DNA from 2 places in the Mammaliicoccus sciuri genome. Region 2 is predicted to be linked to the other one. Evidence: riboswitches for the same ligand, from Rfam matches in the RefSeq annotation. Region 2 holds a riboswitch; the other holds the start of a gene.
What was found. A riboswitch is a leader RNA that binds a small molecule or an ion and turns the genes downstream of it on or off. The one in region 2 is predicted to bind S-adenosylmethionine.
Positions count from the first base shown of each region.

Region 1: another riboswitch for S-adenosylmethionine. It lies ahead of metK (methionine adenosyltransferase); the one in region 2 lies ahead of MUA60_RS04295 (M20 family metallopeptidase).

Region 1 covers NZ_CP094824.1:1,854,661-1,862,493, reverse strand. The annotation lists gene ytkD (RNA deprotection pyrophosphohydrolase) at 43-507, shown strand; gene MUA60_RS09595 (alpha/beta hydrolase family protein) at 491-1,267, shown strand; gene pckA (phosphoenolpyruvate carboxykinase (ATP)) at 1,289-2,890, opposite strand; SAM riboswitch class I at 3,073-3,184, shown strand; gene metK (methionine adenosyltransferase) at 3,288-4,481, shown strand; gene MUA60_RS09580 (nuclease-related domain-containing protein) at 4,920-5,831, shown strand; gene MUA60_RS09575 (NAD-dependent succinate-semialdehyde dehydrogenase) at 5,891-7,273, shown strand; gene MUA60_RS09570 (aldo/keto reductase) at 7,302-7,833, shown strand, end outside.
Region 2 covers NZ_CP094824.1:851,828-859,660, reverse strand. The annotation lists gene MUA60_RS04325 (pentapeptide repeat-containing protein) at 1-203, shown strand, start outside; gene MUA60_RS04320 (TrmB family transcriptional regulator) at 215-985, shown strand; gene MUA60_RS04315 (hypothetical protein) at 1,059-1,580, opposite strand; gene MUA60_RS04310 (hypothetical protein) at 1,583-2,347, opposite strand; gene MUA60_RS04305 (DUF2750 domain-containing protein) at 2,525-3,187, opposite strand; gene ldmS (L-aspartate--L-methionine ligase LdmS) at 3,283-4,476, opposite strand; gene MUA60_RS04295 (M20 family metallopeptidase) at 4,473-5,660, opposite strand; SAM riboswitch class I at 5,720-5,819, opposite strand; gene MUA60_RS04290 (GrpB family protein) at 5,863-6,405, opposite strand; gene MUA60_RS04285 (S-ribosylhomocysteine lyase) at 6,543-7,010, shown strand; gene MUA60_RS04280 (DoxX family protein) at 7,410-7,760, opposite strand; gene deoB (phosphopentomutase) at 7,760-7,833, opposite strand, start outside.

The DNA.
Region 1 (7,833 bases), 1.0 Mb from region 2:
GTATATACAGTTTATCATAAATGAAGAAAGAGGTCGTGTATCATGCGCTACAAAGATCCAAATGGATTGGATGTTGATTTAGCATATAAATGTCCAACAGATCAACAAAATGCGAAACATGTTCTAGGTATTCCTATTTTTAATAATGAATATGTGTTAACGCATCATAAGATAAGAGGTATTGAATTTCCAGGTGGGAAAGTTGAACCAAATGAAACGAATAAAGAGGCTGTTCAGCGTGAATTATATGAAGAAACAGGCGCGATTGCTAAAAATATAACGTTTATAGCTTCATATACTGTACATGATACAATCCCGTTTAATAAAGATGTCTATTTTATTGAAGTAGAATCAATGGATAGCAATAAGGCATATTTCGAAACTTATGGACCCGTTATTGCTAAAGAAATCAATGATATACCTGAAGAAGAGAAGAGTTTTCTTTTAAAAGATACAGCAATATTAAAATGCGTTGAAAGGGTGTATAAACTTGGATTTCTACAGTAAGAAAAAAATGCCAGTTTTCTTTAATCATCATCTAACTGAAGAAGTGATATATGAAGTGGATGGATTGAAAGTTAGAGGCATGTTGATGACACCTAATAAACGTGTTAATCGCATCGTTGTATATTTACGTGGTGGTAAAGGACAAGTAGGTAGAGTGAGACCAGGTCGTATGGCGCAATTTAAAGATAAGTATACACTTGTCTTTGCACCTTATTACAGAGGTAGTAACGGTAGTGAAGGTAGAGATGAATTTTGTGGTGATGACCTTCATGATGTTATAAAAGGTATCGAAATATTAAAGTCACATTACCCAAATGTTCCTGTTCATATGCTTGGATTCTCTAGAGGTGGTATTCAAGGCTTACTTACGTATCAAAAAGTGAAAGCAACGAGTTATATTATATGGGGTGGGGTTTCAGATTTATTGATGATGTATGAAGAACGAATTGATCTAAGAGGGATGTTAAAAAGAATGGTTGGACATCCTAAAAAACAATATGAAGCGTATGCACGTAGAAATGCATTGCAATCTATTCATAAAGATAGTCCACCTATATTAATCGTTCATGGAGATGAAGATAAGCAAGTTAATATTAATATGGCATATCATCTAGAAGAACATTTAAAGCAAGAAGCGGTAGATCATCAAACAATCTATTTATGTGGAGAAGGCCATGTTTTAAGGCCAGAAATAGAAAAGCAAACATTGTTACAAATTAAAGAATGGATGTATAAATGTGAAAAGAGCTTGGACCAATAAGGCCCAAGCTCTTTAAGTATTTTATAAGCGATTATATGTGAATCCGCCTTCTTCTTGAATATGCTCAGAAGACTCACCGAATTTACTGAAGTTTTCTTTGAAGTTCTTAGCAAGTAATTTTGCTTTTTCGTCATATGCTTCAGAAGATACCCAAGAATTACGTGGATATAATATTTCTGAAGGTACACCTGGTACATATTTCGGAATATTAAGACCAAAGATTTCATCTTTAACAAATTCTGAATTCTTAATTTCTCCACTAATTGCACGACGAATCATTGAACGTGTATGTTTCAAGTCCATTCTTGAACCTACACCGTATTCGCCACCAGTCCAACCAGTGTTTACAAGATAAACGTCTACATTATGTTCATCGATTAATTTACCAAGTAATTCAGCGTATTCAGTCGCATGTAATGGTAAGAAAGGTGAACCGAAACATGTTGAGAATACTGGTTGAGGACTTGTTACGCCTCTTTCTGTACCTGCTAACTTAGAAGTGAAACCACTTAAGAAATGGTACATAGCTTGTGATTTATCTAATTTAGAAATAGGTGGTAATACGCCAAATGCATCTGCAGTTAAGAAGATAATAGTATTTGGGTGACCAGCTATTGATGGTGTAATAATATTATCGATAAAATCAATTGGGTATGCAGCTCTTGTATTTTCAGTTAATGAAGTGTCGTCATAATCTACTGAACCATTAGGATTTACGGTAATATTTTCTAAAACTGTTCCATAACGGATAGCATCGTAAATTTGTGGTTCTTTTTCACGGCTAAGACTTACTGTTTTAGCGTAGCAACCACCTTCAATATTGAAGACACCATTTTCGTTCCAACCATGTTCATCGTCTCCGATTAATTTTCTATTAGGATCTGCAGATAAAGTTGTTTTACCTGTACCAGATAGACCAAAGAATAAAGCTACATCTTTGTTATAACCTACGTTTGCTGAACAGTGCATACTCATAATACCTTTTTTAGGTAATAAGTAGTTCATAACTGAGAATATACCTTTTTTCATTTCACCAGCGTATTCAGTACCACCAATTAGTATGACACGGTGTTTGAACGAAGTAATAATGAATGTTTCAGAATTTGTGCCGTCTTTTTCTGGATCAGCTTTAAATCCTGGTGCACTAATAACAGTGAAATTAGGGATGATATTAAGTGCTTCTTCTTTAGTTTCTGGGCGAATAAACATGTTCTGTGCAAATAAATTATGCCAAGGTAGCTCATTAATAACACGTAAATCTAAACGTGATGATTCATCTGCACCTGCATATCCATTAAAGACATAAAGTTGTGATTTTTGGTTTAAGTAGTCAATAACTTGATCATATAAATTTAAAAAGTTACTTTCTGAGATAGGTTGGTTGATTGTTCCCCAATCAATATCTTGTTCAGTATCTTCCTCTTTAACGATAAATTTGTCTTTAGGAGAGCGACCTGTGTATTTACCAGTTTCCATTCTGATTGCGCCAGATTCTGTTAATACGCCTTCTCCTGCTTCTAGAATGTGATTGTACAATTCAGTTCTAGAAAGTTGTTGTAGTGTAGTGTCCTTCTTTAAAAGGTTTGAAAGTTCGATTGATTCGGTAATTGACTGCATTGCCATAAATGACGACCCCCATGTCTAATATTAATATTGTAAGCATTTTCATGGAATTAGTATAACACATTAAAATATATAGTCTATACTAATGAGTAAATTTGTTATAAAATTTTTTTAGAAATTTGAATGTGTTTCGTTCCATTGACATATTATGAAAACTTTAGTATTATCATTTCTGACGGATTCTCTTATCCTGAGTGGTGGAGGGACATGGACCCAATGAAACCCAGCAACCTCTTTCTAATGAAAGAAAGGTGCCAAACCGTTTGCAGACCAATATTGTCTGAACGATAAGAGCGAATGGACGAGTGTGCCTTCTCTCTACATCTTTATTGAGAGAAGGCACTTTTTATTTGCGCTGAGGAAGAGACCGTACAACTTTATTTAAAGGAGATTTTTTATGTCAAAGAATAGAAGACTCTTCACATCAGAATCAGTAACAGAAGGGCATCCAGATAAAATTGCGGACCAAATTTCCGATGCGATCTTGGATGAATTATTAAAAGGCGATCCTAAAGCAAGAGTCGCTTGTGAAACAACAGTAACAACTGGTATGGCTTTAATTGCAGGTGAAATTTCTACTTCAACATATGTAGATATCCCTAAAGTAGTTAGACAAACAGTAAAAGATATAGGATACACAAGAGCGAAGTACGGTTATGATTTCCAAACGATGGCGATTTTAACTGCTATTGATGAACAATCACCAGATATCGCACAAGGTGTAGATTGCGCATTAGAAGATAGAGATGATTTATCAGATAGAGAAATAGAATCAATTGGTGCAGGTGACCAAGGTCTTATGTTTGGTTTTGCTACAAATGAAACTGAAACATACATGCCTTTGCCAGGTTATTTAGCTCATCAACTTGCGAAGAGGTTAACAGATGTACGTAAAGACGGTACTTTAGAATATTTACGTCCAGATGGTAAGACACAAGTAACAGTTGAATATGACGAAAATGATAAACCGGTAAGAGTTGATACAATCGTTATTTCTTCACAACATCATGAAAAAATTGAATTAGAAAAAATTCAACAAGATATTAAAGATCATGTTATCTATCCAATCGTACCTACAGAATTATTAGATGAAGAAACTAAATTCTTTATTAATCCAACAGGTAGATTCGTAATCGGCGGACCACAAGGAGATGCTGGATTAACAGGTAGAAAAATCATCGTAGATACATACGGTGGTTATGCAAGACATGGCGGAGGATGTTTCAGTGGTAAAGATCCTACTAAAGTAGATAGATCAGGAGCATACGCAGCAAGATATGTAGCTAAGAATATAGTAGCAAGTGGATTAGCAGATAAATGTGAAGTCCAATTAGCATATGCAATTGGCGTAGCACAACCAGTATCCATTTCAATAGATACTTTTGGTACAGGTAAAGTAGAAGAAACTGTATTAGTAGAAAAAATAAGAGAAGTATTTGATTTAAGACCAGCTGGTATTATTCAAATGTTGAACTTAAGACAACCAATCTACAAAAAGACAGCAGCATACGGTCACTTCGGTAGAACAGATGTTCAATTACCATGGGAACAATTAGATAAAGTAGATTTATTAAAAGACTTATTAAAATAAATGATGAAGCTCTGTATATAATCTTGCGGGATATATGCAGAGTTTTTATTTTAGGTTTGGTGGAAGTAGGGTTGTTATTAGCAGTTTTGGTAAGAAGTGCAAATAAGGATATCAGTATTAACACTTCAGGCGACTTTTGTAACTAACGCCCCCGTTATGAACAAGTTTAGCCAGAAGTGTTCGCAAGACCCTCGTTATGAACAAGTTTGGGCGAAAGTGTTCACAAGAGCCCCGTTATGAACAAGTTTAAGTCAAGTTGTTCATAATGAACTGAATTTTTATAAAATATTTACTATTAAAGTGTGGTTTAACTACTCAAATGTATGAAGTATAAGAAATTACGTTATATTATCAATATATTTCATGATATATACTGAATTTATTTGTAATTTTTACTATAATGGAATTAATACATATGAAAGGGAGCGATCTACAATTATGAGTCAATTAGAACCGATTCATTATGGATTAATCGCAGCGATCGTTATTGCGATACTATTTATTATATTATTCTTTGTTTCATTAAAACAGAAACAAAAATCTTTGAATAAGATTCAAGAAGCTCATAAAAAAGAAAATGAGACGCTTAAATCTGAACATAAAGAAAAGTTAGATCATGAAAGAGTTGAAAATAAAAAGGTTCTAACGAAACAAGAAGAAACTCATCAAGAAGCAATTTCACAAAAAGAAAGAGAAATTGACTCATTAAAGTTATTTTCTAAGAATGAAGGGGAATATATAACTGATAGACACTTGTTAGAGTTAAGAGACCAACTTGTTAATGAACGTAGAATTAGACCTGAAGATATGCATATTATGGCAAATATCTTCTTACCTAAAGATCCATTAGGTAAAGTTCGACAAATTGATCATTTAGTCTTAACAAGAACGGGTATATATGTAATTGACTCTAATTTAGTAAGTGGTCATATCTATCACGGTATTACAGAACAGCAGTTTAGTGATTTTCCAGTATTAGGACAAGTCTTTGAAACATTGGATTTAAACCCAAACAAAGAACAAACATTATTACTTGAAAAACAATCAAATAATAAAACTGCAGCATTCCATTCATATACTGATGAAGTTAAAGAAGTTGATAATACAACTGAAGAATTACAAAGACAGTTAGAACTTAAATATACACCGACACCAATTATTTATTTCCATCCAAATGAAGTAAGTGAAGCAACTATCAGTAATTATTCACAAGACCCTAACATTAAAGTGTTAGTTGGTGAAAAACAACTTCAACATTTCTTTAATAAATTTGTATTCCATGGTAGATTCCAATATAGTGTGGAAGACCTTGAGAGAATTATGGATGAAATTGAAAAGTTTAACCCGTAATAACTAAGCGCTGCATTTTATGTAGCGCTATTTTTATACTAAAAAAGGTGGTTATAAGTATGGTAAAAGAAAATTTTGAAGTTAAAAATCCTGCAACTGGTGAAGTAATCGAAACGATTAAAAACAATACGGAAGAAGATATTAACAGCAAGATTGAACATGCACATGATGCTTTTCAAACATACAAAAAGAAACCAGCTCACGAATGTAGTGCATTGTTATATAAATGGTATGAATTGATTCTTGAAAATAAAGAAGAAATTGCTTTAATTATGACAAAAGAGAGTGGAAAACCATTAAAAGAAGCTTTAGGCGAAGTTAAATATGCGACAGATTATATATTATGGTTTGCTGAAGAAGCGAAACGTACTTATGGAAGAACCATTCCAGAACATGTTGATAACAAACGACTTATTGTTACACGTGCACCTGTTGGCGTTGTCGCGAGTATAACACCATGGAACTTCCCAGCAGCAATGATGACTAGAAAAGCAGCACCAGCATTAGCAGCAGGGTGTACATTTATATGTAAGCCAGCACAAGATACACCTCTTACAACTATGAAATTAGTTGATCTTGCACATGAAGCAGGGTTTGATCAAAGTGTTATCCAATATGTAAATGGTTCAGGTAAAGACGTCGGTGCAATTTTCACAAAGCATCCTTTAATTTCAAAAATTACTTATACAGGTTCAACACCTGTAGGTAAGCAATTAATGGAACAATCAAGTTCAACATTGAAGAAAGTAACACTTGAATTAGGTGGTCATGCACCATTGATTGTTCACGAAGATGCAGATTTAGATAAAGCAGTTCAAGGAACAATTGCTTCTAAATTTAGAAATGCAGGACAGACATGTGTATGTGCAAATAGAATTTACGTACATGAATCTATTAAAGACGCATTTGAAGATGCGCTTAGAGCAGAAGTTAGTAAATTAAAAGTAGGCGATGGACAAGATGAATCAACAGATATAGGTCCTGTTATTAATGCAGATGGTTTTGAAAAAATTAAATCTCATATTGAAGATGCAACAAGTAAAGGCGCGCGTGTGATTACTGGAGGAGATAGTTATAAAGATGGTGGTTATTTTATCACACCAACTGTACTATCTGACGTTTCAGACGATATGAAAATCATGGTAGAAGAAACGTTCGGACCAGTAGCACCAATTCAAACTTATAAAGATTTAGATGAAGTGATTATAAAAGCAAACGATACACCATTTGGTTTGGCAGCATATTTCTTTACTGAAAACTATAGTAATGGTATAAAGTTGTATGAGAACTTAGATTATGGTGTAATCGGTTGGAACGATGGCGGACCAAGTGCAGCTCATATTCCATTCGGTGGAATGAAGGAAAGTGGATTTGGTAGAGAAGGTGGTTCAGAAGGTATTGAACCATATTTAGAAACTAAAGTTGTTTCAATTTTAATTTAAGTATCGTCTAAAATTAGGAGGCAGTAAAATGACACAGAAAATAATTGAGTTTTACAATGGCAATTCTATACCAGCTTTAGGGTTAGGAACATTCAGAGTAGAAAATAACGATGAATGTAGAGAAGCGGTTAAACACGCTATTATTAGTGGTTATAGACATATAGATACAGCTCAAACTTATCACAATGAAGAAAAAGTTGGACAAGGTATCAAAGAAGGATTAGAAGCAACAGGATTAAATAGAGAAGATTTATTTATTACAACTAAACTTTGGATGACTGATTATGGAAGAGAGAATGTTCAATCAGCATATGAAGCATCTTTAGAAAGATTAGGTCTAGATTATGTAGATCTATATTTAATTCATTGGCCTGCCCAAGATAAAGACCTTATCACAGAAACATGGAAAGCTATGGAAGACTTATATAATGAAGGCAAAATTAAAAACATTGGTGTAAGTAACTTCCACGTACATCATTTAGAATCATTATTACAAGAAGCTTCTATTAAACCAGTTATTAATCAAATAGAATGTCACCCATACTTAACTCAAAAAGAAT
Region 2 (7,833 bases):
GTACTCAAAAATCTGTCGCAATTGAAAGATGTGCATTAGAATCACTTGAAGTTGTTGAAACATCATTAAAAGACATTGATTTATCGTCCAATACAATTGAACAACTTGTTGTACAACCTAATGACTTAAAAGGTGCAACAGTTTCTGAATACCAAGCATATGATATACTTCCGTTATTCGGGGTTAACGTAACATCAAACTAGAAGGTGACATTATGAATCAAATGATCGACATTTTAAAACGCTTTGGATTAAGTGAATATGGCTCTAAAGCTTATATCGCCCTTGTTCAAAATCCAGGCATAACAGCTTATAAACTTAGTGAAATATCAAGCGTTCCACGTTCAAAAATTTATGAAGCACTCAATAAACTTGATGAACAAGGACTCGCTTATTTCAATTTACAAGACCAAAAGAAATACTACTATGCCCTATCACCAAAACAAACCATACAACTATTTGAAAAAAAGCAAAACGACGAACTCCTTCAACTTGAACAAGAAATTAATAAATTAAATATCGTAAAAGACAATGCGCCTATTCAAATAGAAGTCTTAACAAATGAATCAACAATCCTAGATGCTGTAACATCTGCCATTAAAAAAGCAAAAAGACAAATCACCGTTTCAATATGGCCAGACTTATATGACATCTTAACAAACCATGTCTCAGAAGATATCCATATTCAAGGAATTACATTCCAAGTCGACCAACCCGGCTATGATCTCATTAATCATCGTTATACAAACTACGTCAAAAGTTCATTAACACTTAAACCTTTCGTCGTAATCGTAGACGATGAACACATGATTTACGGACAAACAGCAGAATCAAATATGCGCGCTTATATCAGTTATGATCACACACAAATAAAAATGATGAAAGACTACATTTGGCATGACGTCCTAGTCAATAAATATATTAGTAAATTTGAAGAAGATATAGAAGACGAAATAACCTTTAAGAGAAAAACCTTTTTCTCTTAAGGGTTATTATTTGGGATAAATGATTTTACTACGTTGGGATGTAGTAACTACCTTAGTAGTTACTAATAATGTATCAAACAATCTTCCCACCGTCAACACGAATCGGTAAATATAATTTCTTCAACTTATGACCATTACGGTCGAGGTAAACGCATTCCAATTTATGTTTACCTTTAATATTATCAAGGTTAGTGCTAAAACTTAAATGAGCTTCATATTTATCATAAGTCACACTAGCTGTTTTATATTTACTATTTTTTAATTCATATTTTCCGCCACTTGTAGCATATAAATCATCAACAAGTAAAATGAAAGCTCCATCTATGTTTTTTTCAAATTCATATTTTGATCCTTTATTCTTTAAAATCGTCATATCCATATCTATTATTATTTCATTACTAACAGTATGCGCATCTAAATTACTGATTTTTAATTTTCCTACACTTATTTCATGATTATGATTTAATTGAATCTCCTCTTTTTTTAATTCGTAATCTGTAAATTTTTCATTTGCCTTTACATATTGATGGTACCCTACTGAACCAATACTTAAAAATAGAACGACTAAAACGGTAATGATGAGTGTTTTTTTCATAGTTATTCACCTACATTGATGACTTTTTCTTCGCTGCTTAATCTATATATGTATGTAATCAATACAAGATAAATCGATATACAGAATAAACTCGGTAAAAATTGTGAATTATATATACCATATGATATTAATAAGAAATGTATAGGCGATACAATTATATCGACTATCATGAATTCTGTGATTGCATAAAATAGTGTTTGAAGAATGAAAGGTATGAACTTAACAATAAACTTCTCACCAAAATATAATAGTAATGATATTGAGAATACATTTGTTACTATGCCCCATAAACCTACAAACACGATTAATGATAATATAAATAATGTTGGATAATCATAATACAAAGAAATGATCATTGGGTTATCTGAAAAAATGCCACCGAACTGTTTAAGTACAATGTCAGGTTTTATGTTCGGTAAAATCATAAACATTCCTAAAAAATTTATTAAAAGCGGTAAAGTTACCATAATAAACGATACAACACTCGAATAAATTAATGTTTTAAACTTTGATTTCAAATTTAATTTATAAAATAACGTACTAACGCCAATTGAAATGACCAATGGCATAAGTCCTACATATAAAATAGATAATAATGATTCACCTTTAATCATGATATTTTCTGTGTAAGGCGTATACTCTAGTAGTTGATGTTCTCCATGCTCTATTTTGACATTCCACAAATGAATAATGGATATTGAACATAAAAGTAAAAAAGAAATTATAAATTGCCATTTATAAATGATTAATTTTAAGTACTTTAACATATCAACCGCCTCCAATTACTATAATTTACCATTTTTTGATTTATTATAACCTCCAGTTAGTACTTTTACACCAATCGAATAATATTATATTATTAATTAATTGCAATTAATTCAAAAGACAAAAAAAGACGCTTGCTTAATAGCGAGCGTCTTTTTTAATTACATTTATTTAATTATTTAACATGGCATTGCGTTTAAAATGGCTTTTGGATCTGTTACTGTACCGATCATGCCTGATTTTAAATTGATTCCTAATGCGATGTCTTCTTGTTTTAAGTCTTCTAACCATTCTTCAAAGACTTCTGTTTCTACTTCAATAATATCGTATTCTTCAAAGTCATCACGATGTACTTTTTCTGCTAATTTGCGTGTACTCCATACTGTCATCATGTTTGGTAGACTTGCATCTTCTTCTGATACGATAATGAATTGTTTTTGTCCTTTGACTGTTAACCCGTAAACATAGTTTTCGTTGCAAATGTCTTCTGCAAATTCATCTATTCGGATATCATCTAGTTCACTCATAATTTCTTCTATGAATGGAATTGCTTCTACTTTTATTCCGTTATCTTCTGCTGATTTGTCCACAATGAATTGATCTCCTTCATCAAGGATATCATCCATTCCATATGTAACAAATCTATCTAAATCTAACTCCATAATTTTATCGTATTTCGTAATTTCATACGATTTTAAATATGATTCTGCACTTTCTTTCGTTGACCAAATTAGACGAAAATCAGTATCGCCGTCTCTTAAGATTTTACGGTCATTCAACACAACATAAAATCTTTCTTTTGTTAATATTTGTTTAAATTTAGACATATCCTGGATAGCCATTCTACCACCCTTTTCTTTATATTTAATCCCAATAAAATATATTATACGTATTAGGTATAAGTCAATATAAAAGAAGTTAAATTGTAAAAAATTTTTTATTTATTTAGACTACTTAATGCATCTAGAAAAAGTTGCTCTTGCTCTAATGCCTTTTCTTCAGTTTCTGCATGCCAAATTCCAACAAATCTTGATTTTACGTTGTCTTTACCGAAATAGTCACCATCATAGTATGCAAGTGGATAGAGGTAGCCATTTTTGATGAATTGTTCTATTGTATTGATGAAATGCGTGTTATCGCCTGTGGAATGATAACTTAGAAATTTATGAAAGCCTTCATGTAATCGATCTTTCAGTAATAACATACTTGTTGAACCATTTTGTCTAAAGTTTAAATCAATTGCATATACATTGTGGTTGTTATCTACGAGAAGATCAAACCCTGATACACCTTTATAACCATGCTCAACACCATTTTTCATAATTTCATACCCAGCATCTATAACACTTTGTGGTACATAATTTGAATTAACATTACCATTGTAGAAGCCGTATTCATCTGTAAGCTGTTTTACAGCACCTATATATTGTATACCCGTTTTTTCACTATATACGTATTGAACGCAATAATTATCAATTTCTTCAATGAATTGTTCGATGATGATGTATTTTGTATCTGAGGCTTCTTTAATTCTATCAGTTGCTTTCTTTAAATCCGCTTCATTATAACAAATCATCACACCATACCCACCTGCTGTAGGTAACTCGTCTCCCGGTTTAATCACCAATGGTAAATCCCAGTTTTGAATAGCTTGTTCAAATTCTACAGCTTTCACAATTTCACGTTTCGGTAAATATTTACCACCCGTCCATTGTTCAATTTTAGATTTATTGTTTAAATCTATAAATTTAGGTTTATAAACGGCATATTCTTCGTCTTTACATAAATGTTGACCATGTATGTATTGGAAGAATATTTTTTTATTGTCAGCTGTTAACTGTTGTAGTAAATGTTCATATTGCGTTCTATCTTTAAAAGTATATATATTGCTCGGAATATCCACATTTACTAATTTTAAAATTCTTTTAACATTATCTGTTAAACATGCTTCATGAACGATCATGGGCATATTACTGATAATCATTTCTCTTGCTGTTAAAAAATTAGATTGTGCTTCTTCAGCTTTTAACCAAGGATTATCTTCATACGAAGGTCTCGCATTATATACAATATCTTCTTCATATAAATCTCTTAACGTTAAATTGAGTGGTTTCCTATATTCTTTGTTCATAACAAGTTCTCCCTTAATGTTTGATGATGCTCAATGATTTCATTTCTAAGGGATACATTCTCTATAAGTTCTAATCCCATTGATGCCAATATTTTCGCACCGTTAATTAATGCCTTATCACCCTTTGTACTTGCAGCAGCTTGGCAAAATTCTTTCGTATGGCCGACTAAATTAGATGGTCCAATTTTAATGTGTGGATGAATAGTCGGTACGATATGACTTACATTCCCCGTATCAGTAGAACCAAAACCAAAATCATCATCAATGACTTCTTCCCCAACTTGTTCAGCGTGCTTTCTAAATAATTCGTCTAGTGGCTTATTAATTACGAATTCATTTACACCATTTTGAATTGGTCTTAATTCATATGTACCACCTGTTTGTATAGCTGCCCCTTCAGCTATTTTTCTCACTTTATCAGTAAGAATATCTAATTCTTTACGTGAAGTGGCACGCGTATAAAAACGTGCATGTGTAAAGTCAGGAATAATATTCGCTGCTTCACCACCATTTAATATGACACCATGCACTTTATCTGTCTTTTTAATTTGTTGTCTTAACATGCTCACCCCATTAAAGAAAGATAACATAGCATCTAACGCATTAACCGCTTCAAAAGCATTTTCAGAGGCATGAGCGCTTCGTCCATAGAATTTAACATCAAATACATCTACAGCTAACGAAGGCACTGTCACGTACGTCTCATGGCCAGGATGGACCATTAGTGCAATATCAATATTATCGATAATGCCAGCTTTCACATAAGTTGCTTTTGCACTACCATTAATACCCCCTTCTTCAGCAGGACAACCTAACACGACAACTTTGCCACCAACTTGATCAATCACTTTAGACAAACTGATACCTGCTAACACACTTGAAGTCCCAATAATATTATGACCACACGCATGACCAAGACCAGGTAATGCATCATATTCTGCTAAATATGCAATAGTTGGTCCTTCTTTTCCTGAGTCATACGTTGCAATGAAACCAGTCGGATGCTTCGCAATATTCTTCTCTATCTTAAAATGATGACTCTTTAATTGATCGCTTAATAAACGTGATGCAAATACTTCTTCATTTCCTAATTCAGGACGCTCATGAATTTGATGACTCATTGATAAATATAAATGTCTATTTTGTTCTATATAATTAATAATATTTTGCGATAAGTTACTCATTAATGATTCACCTTTCCAATATAAAAGCGCACTACTTTGTAAGGAGTGCGCCAATCGTTCTTTTATCTTCCAGTAACAAACTGTAGGAATTGGCACCTTTCCATTATGGGAGGTTGCTGGACTTCATCGGGCCCTTCCCTCAGTCTCTCTTGATAATTCGTATGAAATTTGAATTTAATTCTAACTTTCTTACTCGGATATGTCAATGATTTGTTGCAATATCATTGGATTTTAAGTACCATTTTTCTGCTTTTTTCTCGAATTCTTTAATCATGCTGTCTTTACCTTTATAGTACTGTTCACTGTCATCAGGAAATTCAATGACTAAGTCATGCTTGAGACGACTATATCTTTCTCTTTCACCATTAAAAGCTCTTAAATAATCTCTAAATGACAATAATCTTAAAATATGTGGGCTACCTTCATCATAAATATGTAAATGGTGAGATACTGCACCGTAATGATCATATTTTTTGAAATATCGATTACCGATAACACCACGTTCTCCTTTAGACTCATATCCTAAAGCTGATAATTCATGTGTAAATTCATCAATCGATTTACTATCTTTCACAACTATTAATATATCTATAATCGGCTTCGCAGATAATCCAGGAATAGCCGTTGATCCTATATGTTCAATGCTGATACTATGTTCTTTCAATAACGACTGTAAATATTTTTTCTCTTCAAGAAAAAGGTGTTGCCATATACTGTCGTAAGGGACTACTCGTAAACGTTCCATCTCATCACCTAATTTCAGAATAATTTATTAATATTATCTTATAAAGTAACATAGAAAGAAAGTAAAAGAAATCTGAATTGATTGTTTTTTCAAAATTAACTTGATATAATGATGCCGAAATCAAAGGAGGAATCTTCATGACAAAAATGAATGTAGAAAGTTTTAATTTAGATCATACGATAGTAGACGCACCATTTGTGAGACTTGCGGGAATCAAAGAAGGACTTAATGGTGATGTTATTCATAAATATGATATTCGATTTAAACAACCTAACAAAGAACATATGGAAATGCCTGCATTACATTCCTTAGAACATTTAATGGCTGAGAACATTAGAAACCATACAGACAAAGTGGTAGACGTAAGTCCAATGGGATGTCAAACAGGATTTTATGCTTCATTCATCAATCATGACGATTATGATGACGTACTTGCTATATTAGAAGCAACACTTAAAGACGTAGAACAAGCAACAGAAGTCCCAGCATGTAACGAAGTACAATGCGGATGGGCAGCAAGCCATTCATTAGAAGGCGCACAACAATTAGCAACTGAATTTTTAGCAGAACGCGATAATTGGAAAAATATCTTTAAAGAAGATTAATGAGGAAAGCCCAGGATATGACCTGGGCTTTTTTTATGTTGGAATGGCTGGGTGTTGCGAACACTTTCGGGTAAACTTGTTTATAACGGGAGCGTTGTGAACACTTCTGCCCAAACTTGTTCATAACGAGGGTTTTGATTACAAAACTCGGTCGAAGTGTTACTATGGGCCGCCTTAATTACAAAAGTCGGTCAAAGTTATACTATGGACTGCCTTAGTTACAAAACTACTGAGAATTGTAATTATTGGTCTCCTTATTTGCACTTCTCACCAAACTTGCTAATAACGACACCTAATATCTAACTCCCCCAACATTATATTCACCTAATCACTACTTCAAACTCACCCCCAAATAAAAAAGAGTTTGGGATACGATGTCCCAAACTCTCTATATAAATATTACATTTTTCTTACTAGTTTAATCATCACATATTGTAGTGGTAATCTACCCCACAACGCCCATTTTGGTAATTGTTTACCGTTTAATGGGATGTTCTTTTGTGCCATATAAACATTTGCTGGAAATACAGCTACTAAGAACCATTCGATTAATTTTTTCATTAAGCTACTAGGCTTTTTGATCATTAACATGATACCAAATACGATTTCCATCACGCCTGTTATCCAAACAATTGCTTTTTTAAATGGTAAATAGTTTGGAACGATTGCTTCAAAACCTTCTGATCTCAAAAAATGCATCACACCTGCAAATGAAAATCCTATTCCAAATAATCGTCTAACTATATTCATTACTTAATCCCCATCTCATTTAAATAGCTTTTACCGAATTCAGGTAGCGTCACATTAAAGTTATCTGCAATTG